Regions from separate parts of the Agrobacterium sp. genome, predicted to be linked through region 3. Evidence: riboswitches for the same ligand, from Rfam matches in the RefSeq annotation. Region 3 holds a riboswitch; each other region holds the start of a gene.
The links. Region 3 has a riboswitch for cobalamin ahead of nrdH (glutaredoxin-like protein NrdH). Riboswitches for the same ligand answer to the same signal wherever they lie in the genome.
Positions count from the first base shown of each region.

Region 1 (4,266 bases), on a different contig from region 3:
CGCCATTGGCGGTTCCGACGACCGATGGGAAGCCGACAAGACGCTCCAGAATTTCGATTGCGTTCATGGCTGTCTCCGCCGCTTCAACGTCGAAAAGCTTAGAGCGGCCGGCGGCGTTTATCTGCTGAAATAGGGGTGTTTTCGGTAGATTGTTGTGTCTTTCCAGCGCTTTCGGAAAATTCCTGCCGGCAAGGCTGGTTATCTTCGGATGTCGTGGGCTGGGCTGCCGGGATCAAGGTTCCGCGCCGGAGGGAATGAGAGCCGTTTGTCATGGAGCTGCTCAAGGTCGATAGTTTCGAGTTGCGAACCGTGGATATCGCCGATGTGGAGGCCGATCATCTGCATGCCCTCTCCATGGCTGTCGGATGGCGATACCACGCGAATGAATGGTGTTTCCTGCGTCAATGTGGCATCGGCCTTGCTGCGCTTGACGAAATTGATCGCGTTGTCGCAACCGCCATGCTGTTTCCTTATGATGAAGGTTTCGCGACGGTCGGTATGGTCATCGTTTCCCCGCGTTTGCAGGGGCAGGGCGTTGCACCGTGGCTGGTGGGGCAACTCATGGCAGATTACCCTGACGCTGCACTGCGGCTGAACGCCACGGAAGCGTCGCGGCGGCTTTTTGCCCGGCTGGGTTTTGCCGGAGATGCGGAAAAAGTACATCTCCTTCGCGGCAAGGCGCGCTGCCCTGCCGAGATGCCGACGCTCGGAAGAAAACAGAGGATCGAGCCGCTTTCGGAGGACCATTTGTCCGCTGTTGCGGATCTGGATCAGGCGGCTTTCGGTGTCTCGCGCCAGCGCGTCCTGCAGCGTCTCCTGCGGGAAAATAAGGGTTATGGCCTGTTCGAGGCGGATCGTCTCGTGGCCTTTGCATTGCGGCGCGCAGCGGGACGGGGCCATATTGTCGGCCCGGTCGTTGCGGGTGAGGAAACGCAGGCCATTGCGCTGGTCAGGCGGCATTTTTCCGATCTGGACGATCAGCTCGTCCGTCTCGATGCCGTGCGTGACAGTGGTCTTCTGACCGACTTTCTGACGCAATCCGGCCTGGTGGTGATCGAAACGCTGACCACCATGTCGAAAAACGTGCCGCAACCGGCCGGCTCTGGTCCCGCAATGATTTTCGCCCTGGCTGGCCCGTCTTTGTGCTGAGGTGCGGCACTATCGCAATTGACGCCCCGCCCGTTGCCCCTTATGTGAGAAAGCGACGGTTCCTGCAGCCGAAAGGCGAAGGGATTAATAGGGAACATGGTGCGGGCGATCTTTTTCGCCCAATGCCGTGGCTGCCCCCGCAACTGTAAGCGGATTGTCGTTCATCCCAGTGACGCTTCAAGGCGTCATGCCACTGTATTCTCTGGAATGCGGGAAGGCAGATGAGTGACGCAAATCCGTGAGCCAGGAGACCTGCCGTCAAAATATGAACCATCGTTACGGGCGGGGAAGCCCGGAGGAGGAGATTGTAATGTTATTTCATAACATTTGGTTTGCGTCCCGTCGTCGTTCTCCGTACAAGACGTCCCGCTGTTGCTGCGCGTTCTGACGCCTGCTGCTCTGGAATAAGTTTTACTTTCGACTGGAGAACACATGTTTCGTTCTAGACGCCTGCCGGTCCATGCCGGCTTTCTGGCCGCCGCGTTTGCGGTTTTGCCTCTTGCCAACGCTAACGCTGCCGAAACCACTTACCCCCTGACGATCAACAGCTGCGGTCAGGAGATCACCTTCAAGCAGGCTCCCGCCCGCACCGTATCCGTCGGCCAGAGCACGACCGAGGTTCTTTATCTGCTCGGGGTTGCTGACAAGGTGGTCGGCACGGCGCTGTGGATCGGCCCGGTTCTGAAGGGCTACGAGGAGGCCAATGCCAAGGTCGAGCGACTGGCCGATAATGATCCGAGCTTTGAGGCGGTTGTCGGCAAGAGGCCTGACCTCGTGACGACGCAGTTCCAGTGGCAGATCGGCCCTGAAGGCGTCGTCGGAACGCCGGTGCAATTCGCCGAACTCGGCATTCCCGTCTATACCTCGCCTGCCGATTGCATCGGCAAGGATAATTCCGGCGGTGGCGACGGCGTGCGCAACACCGGCTTCACCATGGATCTGATCTATCAGGAAATCCGCGATCTCGCCAAAATCTTCAACGTGCAGGATCGCGGCGAGGAAGTCGTTGCCGATCTGAAGAAGCGTGAGGAAGCCGCCCGCACCAAGATCGCCTCGGCAAATGGCAAGCTTTCCGCCGTCTTCTGGTTCTCCAGCGCCGAGCTGGATATCGACCCCTATGTGGCCGGCCGCAACGGCGCGCCCGGTTACATCATGTCCGCACTGGGCTTAAAGAATGTCATCGAAAGCGATGAGGAATGGCCGACCGTCGGCTGGGAAACCATCGCCAAGGCAAATCCGTCCGTCATCGTCGCCGGCAAGATGGACCGCCGTCGCTTCCCGGCTGACGATGTCGCCGTCAAGCTGAAGTTCCTCGCCAGCGATCCCGTGGCCAGCATCATGCCCGCCGTCAAGCAAGGTCATGTGTTCGAAATGGATGCGCAGGCGATGAACCCGACCATTCGCACCATTGAAGGCATCGAAACGCTGGCTGAAGCGATTTCGGCTGCCGGCCTCGCCAAGTGAACAGTCTTTCCGTCCATTTCGGCAGGGTGGGACTGGCTTTCGCCGCGCTCGCCCTGCTGCTCGTCGCGCTGATGGCCGGAGCGGCCATCGGCGAGACCGCCATTCCCTTTGACGTCGTGGCGAAAACTATCGCCAACCGTGTTTTCCATGCGGGTTATCCGTTGGAGCCGCTGGATGAGGGCATTGTCTGGAGTTATCGCCTCAGCCGCGCCGTTGTCGCCGCCTGCTGCGGGGCTTCGCTGGCGCTCGCCGGGGCGGTGCTGCAATCGCTTCTGCGCAACCCGCTTGCCGATCCCTATATTCTCGGCATTTCCGCCGGCGCCTCCACCGGTGCCGTCGCTGTCGCGCTTCTGGGTTTTGGCGCGGGTTTCCTGACGATGCCGGCCGGCGCGCTCATCGGTGCTTTTGTGGCCTTTTCTCTGGTCAGCCTTCTCGCGGTGCGGGCGGGACATGGCAACAGCGCCATCATTCTGGCGGGGGTGGCCGGGTCGCAGCTGTTCAACGCCATGACCTCTTTCATCGTCACCAAATCCGCCAATGCGGAACAGGCGCGCGGCATTATGTTCTGGCTGCTCGGCAACCTCTCGGGCGTGCGCTGGCCGGATGTCTGGCTGGCGCTGCCGGTCAGCCTTGCGGGTCTTGCTGTGTGTCTCTGGTATGCCCGGGCGCTGGATGCCTTTGCCTTCGGCGGTCAAGCCGCCGCTTCACTCGGTATCCCGGTGCGGTGGGTCTATGCGGTGCTGATCTCGGTTTCGGCAATCATGACGGCCGCGATGGTGTCGCTGGTCGGCTCCATCGGTTTCGTCGGGCTCGTCATTCCCCATGCCGCGCGCATCTTCGTCGGCGTTCGCCATGGCATCTTGCTGCCGGTGACGGCACTGACCGGTGCGGTTTTCATGATAGTCGCGGATATTCTCTCGCGCATCGTCATTCCGGGGCAGGTGCTGCCCATCGGCGTCATCACCGCGCTGGTCGGCGCGCCCGCCTTCGCCTTCATCCTGGGGCAAAAGAGGGCGCGGTCATGAAGTTATCCGCCCACGGCCTGCATTTCCATGCCGGCAATATCGATATCGTGCGCGGCGTTTCGCTCAATGTCGGTTCCGGGGAGTTTCTGGGCATCATCGGCCCGAATGGTTCCGGCAAGAGCACGCTGCTTTCCATGCTGGCGGGAATTCGCAAACCACGCCGGGGGCACGTTACGCTTGGCGAGGAGCCGCTTGCCTCGCTGGGACGCCGCGATCTTGCCCGCCGGCTTGCCTTCGTGGAGCAACAGGCTGAAACCACCGAGCGCATCACCGCACGGCAGGCCGTGGAGCTTGGACGCACGCCCTATCTCGGGCCGCTTTCCGCTTGGTCACAGAATGACGACGCCATTGTTGATGCGGCACTTGCCAATGTCGACATGGCCGACAAGGCGGAGCGCAACTGGCATCATCTTTCCGGCGGCGAACGCCAGCGCCTGCACATTGCCCGCGCATTGACGCAGGAGCCGCATATCCTGCTGCTGGACGAACCGACCAATCACCTTGACATAGGCCACCAGATCGGCCTGCTCGATCTGGTGCGCCGGCAGGGTCTGACCGTCGTTGCGGCGCTGCACGATCTCAATCACGCCGCCATGTTCTGCGACCGCGTCGCCATCATGCATCGGGG
Region 1 is NZ_JCABZP010000011.1:293,750-298,015, reverse strand. It holds gene argE (acetylornithine deacetylase) at 1-67, opposite strand, end outside; gene AC5I5B_RS10315 (GNAT family N-acetyltransferase) at 271-1,149, shown strand; cobalamin riboswitch at 1,189-1,423, shown strand; gene AC5I5B_RS10310 (ABC transporter substrate-binding protein) at 1,582-2,613, shown strand; gene AC5I5B_RS10305 (FecCD family ABC transporter permease) at 2,610-3,638, shown strand; gene AC5I5B_RS10300 (ABC transporter ATP-binding protein) at 3,635-4,266, shown strand, end outside.
Region 1: another riboswitch for cobalamin. It lies ahead of AC5I5B_RS10310 (ABC transporter substrate-binding protein); the one in region 3 lies ahead of nrdH (glutaredoxin-like protein NrdH).

Region 2 (4,266 bases), on a different contig from region 3:
CGAACGGATCGCACAATTGACCCGGCGCAGCCGCATCATCGGCCTCCTGCTTCCCCTTGTTTTCATTGCTCCGGCCACCGCTTTCGCGGATCAGGTCTGCGATACGCTTTATGCGCAGTTGCGTGAGCCGCCACGCGTCATCGGCAATACGGCCGAGGTGCGGCGTTACGCCAATGCGCTCGCCCGCCAGAACATCGTCATTCGCAAGATCAGGAACGACCTGCGCGGCTATGGCTGCTCGTCTGGCAGCGTCATCGTCTACGGCAATCCCAATGCCGGTGTCTGCGCCGAGATCGGCGATGCGCTGGCGGAAGCGGAAAACGAACGCGACGCCATCATCCGTGATCGCGACGACGCCATGGCGGCCGTGCGTGACAACGATGGCGATATCAGGCGCCAGCGTATCCTCGCCGCCCTCGATGCAAATGGCTGCGGCACCGCACCGCAGACGGAAGCGCAGCTGCCGTCGCCTTCCGATGTGACGCGTTACCCCGACGCCTTCCGGCAGAATGGCGGTGAGCCGGGACAGGCGGGGCTTTCCCCCTACCCCAACGCCGCCGCTGAAGGCGGGCTTCGCACACTGTGCGTGCGCACCTGCGACGGCTCGTTCTTCCCCATCGCCGCCAATGCCTCGCCGCTCGATTTCCGCGCCCAGGCCGAGCAATGCCAGAAAATGTGTCCGGGGACGGAGACGGAACTTTATTTCCACTCCATGACGGATCAGGAAACCGCCGACATGGTGTCTGCGGAAACCGGAAAACCTTACAGGGACCTGCCGACCGCCTTCGCCTACAGGAACGCCCCGGCGAAAGCGCCGGGCTGCGCCTGCAACATGGCCGCCTATCACGAAGAAATGCAGAAGCAGGAAGAAGCCTCCCGGCCGGAATCCGAAACGCCCTATTCCGGCATCACGAAAATCCCCTCACCGCAAGGTGACAAGGCCGCCCCCAAACCCGCCGAGCAGCAGCAGGCCGCCAAGCCGCCGGAACAACCCGTTCCCGAACGCGACTATGACCCGAACGATACGAAAGTGCGCGTCATTGGCCCCAAATTTCTGCCGGACCAGACAGGCCGGATCGACCTGAAGAACCCGGCATTGAAGGGTATACAGCCGCAGCAGTGAAGCCGTCGTGGAGCGAGCGGACGCCGCTTGTTTCTTCAGTCCGCGGCAGCGGGATGAGAGGGCTACGGTAGAGATATGCTGAGAGCTTGCCCCCTCATCTGACCCTTCGGGCCATCTTCTCCCCGCCGGGGAGAAGAACAAGCAGCAACGCCCCGCTTCCCTCGCAGAACTTTTATCTGTCTTACACCCCGCCCCAGCGGTTGCGGAACACAAGCTCCTCCAACGGCACGCGCTGCCGCCAGCCTTTCACCGCCAGTTCCGGCTCGGTATAGAGCGCATCGACACGGCCGACGCAGAGCCAGGCGACGATTTCGATGTGGTCGGGAATACCGAGAATGGTGCGAATGTCGCTATCGTGGAAAATGCTGACCCAGCCGACGCCGATGCCTTCGGCGCGGGCTGCGAGCCAGAGATTCTGGATGGCGCAGACGGTGGAATAGACATCCGTGCGCGGATTATGGGTGCGGCCCAGCACCACCTTGCCGCCGCGCGTGGGATCGCAGGTGACGCAGATGCTGAGCGGGGCCTTGCGGATGCCTTCAAGTTTCAAGCTCCGGTAGAGAGCCTGTTGCTCGCCCTCGAACATCGCCGCCGCCTCCTCATTGGCGCGGCTGAAGGCCACAAAGGCCGCCTGACGGATCGCGCCATCGGTGATGAGGGTAAAATTCCACGGCTGCATGAAACCGACCGAGGGTGCCGAATGGGCCGCCTTCAGGAGACGCTCCACCAGATCATCCGGCAGCGGATCGGACAGGAACTGATCGCGCACGTCACGACGGGTTTCAATGGCGCGGTAAATCGCCTCGCGCTCCTCACCGGAAAACGGGCGGGCGGGTGACAGCGCATGATCGAAAGAACTGGCGCCGGGCGGATTGCTCACGGACGGATCGGCTGGCATCGTTTATCCCCAACAATGCGAAGGCCGGGCGCAAACATACACCCCACCTCGACAACAACCTGCCGCCGTCCGCGCGGTTCGGTCTATCCCGTCAGGCCGGTCTTCTGACTTGGCTTCATCCGCCCTTTTCGCCTTCCCGAATTGCTTCAGTGGCTTCTAAAAAAGAGCGTCCGCCTCACAGCGCTGGGCACGTTCCGGGCTTTCACCGGATTCCCGATTCTCCCGCCGCAAGGGCGGGCACCTGACAAAGGAAGCTATGGGCAAAAAAGTTTGCGAATGCAAGTATTCTGCCGGTGGTGCGGCAATGTGGCCTGCCTCCCCCATTACACCGGGAAATACCTGACATAGGCGAACTCGTCCCCCTCAGGTGACCAGTTAGGCGAGTTCATCGTTCCCTGCCCGCCGAAAAGCTCAAACAGCGTCTCGGCATTACCACCATCCATACCCATCAGCCGCACCCGCACATCAAGATCGCGCGGATGGTCGAAAACGTCGCCGTCATAGGAGACGAACACCACCTTGTCTCCCTTCGGAGACGGGTGCGGAAACCAGTCGCCATAGGGGCTGTCGGTGATGCGCTCGACGGCGGAGCCATCCACCCGTACGCGCCAGATCTGCATCCGCCCGGTGCGGCTGGAATTGAAATAGATCCACGCACCGTCAGGCGAATAATCCGGCCCGTCATTGCGACCTTCGCCATGGGTCAACCGCGTCTCGACGCCGCTTTCTATATCCATGGAGTAGATATCGAAGACCTGATCGCGAATGCCGCAATAGGCGAAGCTCTTCCCGTCCGGCGACCAGCCATGCCAGTAGGAGGGAAGGTTTTTCGTCATCAGCCGTGGCGCGCCGCCCACGGAGGCCATGAGATAGATGGCGCTCTTGCCGAATTCCACCTTGTCGGAAATGGCATAGAGTGACCCGTCAGGCGAAATGCCGTGATCGTTATTGCACAGCGTGGCAAAGCCGGTATCGACCTTTTCCGGCGCAATATCACCGGAAAGAGACAGGCGATAAAGCAGGCCTTCGCTGTTCAACAGCAGATATTTCCCATCCGGCGACCAGTTCGGCGCTTCAAAGAGATCAGGCGTCTGCCACACCACACGCATCTGCCGGGTGCGGATGTTGAAGATTTCGATGGAACTGCGCATTCTGCCTCCCGGGCGTGTCCGTGTTCTCGTTCAAAGCGCTGGGCAATGCAGACATTCCGTTTGCATCCGCCATCGCCTCGATTATGATCCTAGGGCGGCAGGCACCGTCCTGCAAATTCAAACCGGAAAAAACGCCAGCGCTCCGGCACCGTCCGCGCCGCTTCCCGTTTCTCCCAGATCCGAGGTTCCGCGATGAATACCATCGCCGATCACGGCATCCGCTTCGGCCGGATCGCCGCAATGCTTCCTGTCAAAAATATCGAAACGGCCCATGATTTTTACGTTGGCGTGCTGGGCTTTGAAAAGACCTTCGAAAACGGCAACCCCGTCGGCTTCATGATCCTGAAACAGGGCAATGCCGAGCTGCATCTGACATTGCAGCCCACGCACAAGGCAGCGCCCTTCAACGTGGCCCATATGATGGTGAGCGATGTCGATGCGCTGCACGCGCTCTGCAAGAGCCAGGGCTTGCGCATCATCAAGGGCCTGCAGGACAAGGATTACGGCCTGCGCGCCTTCGTCTTTGAAGACCCCGATGGCAACCGTATCGATGTGGGGCAGGTTATTTGAGATGAGCGAGCGGCGCGGGGTGTTCTCCGCGCCGTTTATGCGTTGTCAAAAAGCTCCTCACACGCGACGTCATCCTCGGGCTTGACCCGAGGACCCACAATCTCAACCGCGCATGGATCCTCGCCTCAAGGGCGAGGATGACGGAGAAAGGCACTTAACTCACCCGCCAGAAATCAATGGCGCGCGCCCTCAATCACCGATCCCGGAACCGGTTGGTGATCGGATAACGCCGGTCACGGCCGAAGTTCTTCTTGGTGATCTTAACACCCGGAGCCGATTGCCGGCGCTTGTATTCGGCGAGATAAAGCAGATGCTCCACCCGGTGCACGGTGGCCACATCATGGCCGCGTGCGAGAATCTCCTCGACCGACATTTCCTTCTCGACAAGGCATTCCAGAATATCGTCGAGCACCGGATAGGGCGGCAGCGAATCCTGGTCGGTCTGGTTGGGACGCAATTCGGCCGACGGGGCCTTGGAAATGATATTGGCGGGGATCACCTCGCCGGAAGGGCCGAGAGCACCC
Region 2 is NZ_JCABZP010000010.1:340,532-344,797, forward strand. It holds gene AC5I5B_RS08250 (DUF2865 domain-containing protein) at 17-1,123, shown strand; gene bluB (5,6-dimethylbenzimidazole synthase) at 1,305-2,021, opposite strand; cobalamin riboswitch at 2,099-2,281, opposite strand; gene AC5I5B_RS08260 (TolB family protein) at 2,345-3,172, opposite strand; gene AC5I5B_RS08265 (glyoxalase superfamily protein) at 3,365-3,742, shown strand; gene AC5I5B_RS08270 (NAD+ synthase) at 3,936-4,266, opposite strand, start outside.
Region 2: another riboswitch for cobalamin. It lies ahead of bluB (5,6-dimethylbenzimidazole synthase); the one in region 3 lies ahead of nrdH (glutaredoxin-like protein NrdH).

Region 3 (4,266 bases):
CATGACGTCCTGCCTCAGCGCCTTCCAGTCCTCCTGCGTCGGAATGGCAATGCCGGCCTTTTCGAACAGTTCCTTCACCTTTTCGGTCGCGGGCAACCATTCCCGGTCGGTATATTTGTCGAAATAGTCACCCGAGGCATATTTCGAATTTTCAAAGCCCTTGAAGCTCTGGCCTCTTTCCACCGCCAGCCGGTTGCTGGCGCGGATGGCATGATAGGTCACGGTGTAGAAATAGATATTGGTGAAATCGACGCCCTCTTCGGAACCGTAGAAGATGCGTTCGCGCGCCAGATAGCCGTGCAGGTTCATCTGGCCGAGCCCGATGGCGTGGCTCGCATCATTGCCCTTTTCCACCGAGGGGACGGAGGAAATGTGGCTCATATCAGACACTGCTGTCAGCGCCCGGATGGAGGTCTCGATGGTCTTGCCGAAATCGGCCGAATCCATTGCAGCGGCAATGTTGAGCGAACCGAGATTGCAGGAAATATCCTTGCCCATATGGCTGTAGGACAGATCGGCATTGAATTCACTCGCTTCGCTGACCTGCAGGATTTCCGAGCAGAGATTGCTCATGCTGATGCGGCCGGCGATCGGATTGGCGCGGTTCACCGTGTCCTCGAACATGATGTAGGGGTAACCGCTCTCGAACTGGATTTCGGCGATCACCTGAAAGAATTCGCGCGCCTTGATCTTCTTCTTGCGGATGCGGCTGTCGGCGACCATTTCGTGATATTTTTCGCTGACCGAAATCTCGGTCAACGGCACGCCATAGACCCGCTCCACATCATAGGGCGAGAACAGATACATGTCCTCGTTGTTGCGGGCGAGTTCGAAGGTGATGTCGGGGATCACCACGCCGAGCGACAGCGTCTTGATGCGGATTTTTTCGTCGGCGTTTTCGCGCTTGGTATCAAGGAAGCGCATGATGTCAGGGTGATGGGCATGTAGATAGACCGCGCCAGCACCCTGGCGTGCGCCAAGCTGGTTGGCATAGGAAAAAGAATCTTCCAGCAGCTTCATCACGGGAATAACGCCGGAAGACTGGTTTTCGATCTGTTTGATCGGCGCTCCGAATTCGCGAATATTGGTCAAGGACAGCGCCACGCCGCCGCCGCGCTTGGAAAGCTGCAAGGCCGAATTGATGGAGCGGCCGATGCTTTCCATATTGTCTTCCACCCGCAGCAGAAAACACGAGACCAGCTCGCCGCGGCTCTTTTTGCCGGCATTGAGGAATGTCGGGGTGGCCGGCTGGAAGCGGCCTGAAATGATTTCATCGACCAGATTGCGGGCAAGCTGCTCATCACCACGCGCAAGGGCCAGCGCCACCATGCAGACGCGATCCTCATAACGCTCCAGATAACGTTTTCCGTCGAAGGTCTTCAGCGTATAGGAGGTGTAATATTTGAAGGCGCCGAGAAAGGTCGGGAAGCGGAATTTCCGGGCATAGGCCTCGTCATAGAGGTCACGAACAAAATTGAAGGAATACTGGTCCAGCACCTCCTGCTCGTAATATCCCTCCGTCACCAGATAATCGAGCTTTTCCCTGAGGTTATGGAAAAATACCGTGTTCTGGTTGACGTGCTGGAGGAAATATTGCCGGGCGGCCAGCCGATCCTTGTCGAGCTGGATCTTCCCGTTCTCGTCGTAAAGGTTCAGCATCGCGTTCAGCGCGTGATAGTCCAGCCCCGCATCAAGCGGTTTCTGGCTTGCGGCTGCCGGCTGTTTGGCGTCCTTGCGCAGCGCGCTCGAGGTCAGCGTGTCCAAAATCGTTCCAATCCATGTTTGACGTTGGCGACGTCTTCTTCCGTGCCGAGAAGCTCGAAGCGATAGAGAAACGGCACCGCGCATTTGCGCGAGACGATATCTCCGGCGGATGCGAAAGCGGCGCCAAAATTCGTGTTTCCCGCCGCGATGACGCCGCGAATGAGATTTCGGTTGGAGGGCTCGTTCAAAAACCGGATGACCGGCTTAGGCACGGCCCCTTTGGTGCCGCCGCCCCCATAGGTGGGGGTGACCAGCACATAGGGTTCCGACACATGAGGCACGTCGTCCTCAGCGCCGAGCGGCAGGCGAAACAAACGCCGCCCCAGTTTCAGAAGGAAACGATGGGTGTTTTCAGAGCGGCTGGAATAGTAGACGATCAGGCCCATCGCCTTACCGCCTCAGCTGATCGAGCCGATCATATCCGGCCGGAAACCCGCCCAATGGCGCTCGCCGGCGACGACCACGGGAACCTGCATGTAACCAAGACCCCGGACGTGATCGAGCGCATCCGCATCTTCGGAGATATCGATGATCTCATAGGGAATACCAATGCGGTCGAGCGCACGATAGGTGGCGGTGCACTGGACGCAGGCGGGTTTGCTGTAAACGGTGACGGTCATGATTTCCTCTCTCGAAGCCGATTTCGGACACGGCTCAACATTGCCGATTACAATCGCAATCGGGTGGCGGTGGATCTGTCATTCAGGTGAGGCACGTAGCCCAGGCAACTCTTCGCATTTTCGGATAGAAACCGGGGTCCGGTTTTCCCAAAATGCTGCAAGCCGCACAAAATCACTCTCTACGCCGACGAGCGCAGCAACTTAAAGAAATGCACTGGCATGACTTCACCCCGAAGCTTGTTCTGGAGGGGGCAGAAAAGGGCGCACGCAAATCATTTGCGTCAACACCTTCCTCCGGACACCCCGCCCGTGGACGTTTGCGCTCAAGGCAGGTCTCCTGACTTGCGGGTCACAACATCTATTCCGGCCTTCCCGGAGCTTTTGGCTCCAGTGACCCAAATCGGAACGATGCTCGCCGCTTACAGTTGCGGGGGCAGTTTCGGCCTTGTTCCGCCATGATGGCGTTACGCACCGAATTCCCGTCTTAGCTCCCAATCCTTGCGAATCGGAAGAACCTTGAACACCACATATAGTATATAAGGAAATTTTTACGTCAATGAATAGACACACAAAAGCCCCACCCTGTGGATCAAAAAGATTCAACACATGGTCAACAAAGGCTTAACGGCAAACGCGCTTTGCCGGTAAAGAACTGGAAAGCGTTAATCTATTCCCAGATATCGATATGAATATCGGCTGGACGCGCGTTTTCGATCACCCTTTTTCCGTTGGGAAGATCGTTTTCGAAAAGCTTGGCATGGATCTGAGCGGCATCGAGACCATAACCCTGCCATCTGTTCCGCAGCCTCTCTTCCAGCACGGCGACGGACGGGCCCACGAAGATGGTGAGGTCAAAGCTCTCGGAAAGGCTTGTCCAGGGCGCTTCGTTCAGCAGCAGATAATTGCCTTCGGCAAGGACAAAGCGCGTTTCCGGCGCAATCGCCCGGGCGGACGCAATGGCAATTTCCCGGGAGCGGTCGAAAACCGGAACAAGCACCTCCTGCCCGCCCTTGCGGACGGCGGAGACGATATCCAGGAAGCCGCGCACATCAAAAGTTTCAGGTGCGCCTTTTCGCGGCAGCAGTCCCCGTTCCTCAAGAATGCCATTGTCCATATGGAAGCCATCCATGGGCAGGACGGCGGCCGTTTCGCCTCGCGCCCGCAAGGCCTCAAAAAGAGCATCCGCAAGCGTGGATTTGCCGGCCCCAGGGGGACCGGCAATGGCTATGATGAAACGGGATTGACCCTCTGCCCGCCGAAGAACGTCTTCGACGATCGTCTCAAGCTTCAGCGTCATGCGGCAAGCGTTTCCTTCGGCGCTTCCTTGGCGCCGGTCATGAAGGCGACGGCGTCGGACATGGAATAGTCCTTCGGATTGATGACGCACAGGCGCTTACCGAGCCGGTGGATATGGATGCGATCCGCAACCTCGAAAACATGCGGCATGTTATGCGAGATCAGGACAATCGGCAGACCGCGGGAGCGCACATCCAGAATAAGCTCGAGAACGCGACGGCTTTCCTTGACGCCGAGTGCCGCCGTCGGCTCGTCGAGGATGACGACCTTGGAGCCAAAGGCTGCCGCACGCGCCACCGCCACGCCCTGGCGCTGACCGCCGGAGAGGGTTTCCACCGCCTGATTGATGTTCTGGATCGTCATCAGGCCGAGTTCCGACAGTTTTTCGCGGGCGAATTTTTCCATGGCCGGGCGGTCGAGCGCCCGGAACAGGCTGCCCTGAATGCCGGGCTTGCGGATTTCACGGCCGAGAAACATATTGTCAGCTATGGACAATGCGGGAGACAGCGCAAGGTTCTGATAGACGGTTTCGATGCCCGCCTTGCGCGCCTCGATCGGCGAGCGGAACTGCACCGGCTTGCCTTCC
Region 3 is NZ_JCABZP010000014.1:6,111-10,376, reverse strand. It holds gene nrdE (class 1b ribonucleoside-diphosphate reductase subunit alpha) at 1-1,764, opposite strand, end outside; gene nrdI (class Ib ribonucleoside-diphosphate reductase assembly flavoprotein NrdI) at 1,752-2,150, opposite strand; gene nrdH (glutaredoxin-like protein NrdH) at 2,163-2,384, opposite strand; cobalamin riboswitch at 2,695-2,918, opposite strand; gene AC5I5B_RS11755 (nucleoside triphosphate hydrolase) at 3,052-3,681, opposite strand; gene AC5I5B_RS11750 (ATP-binding cassette domain-containing protein) at 3,678-4,266, opposite strand, start outside.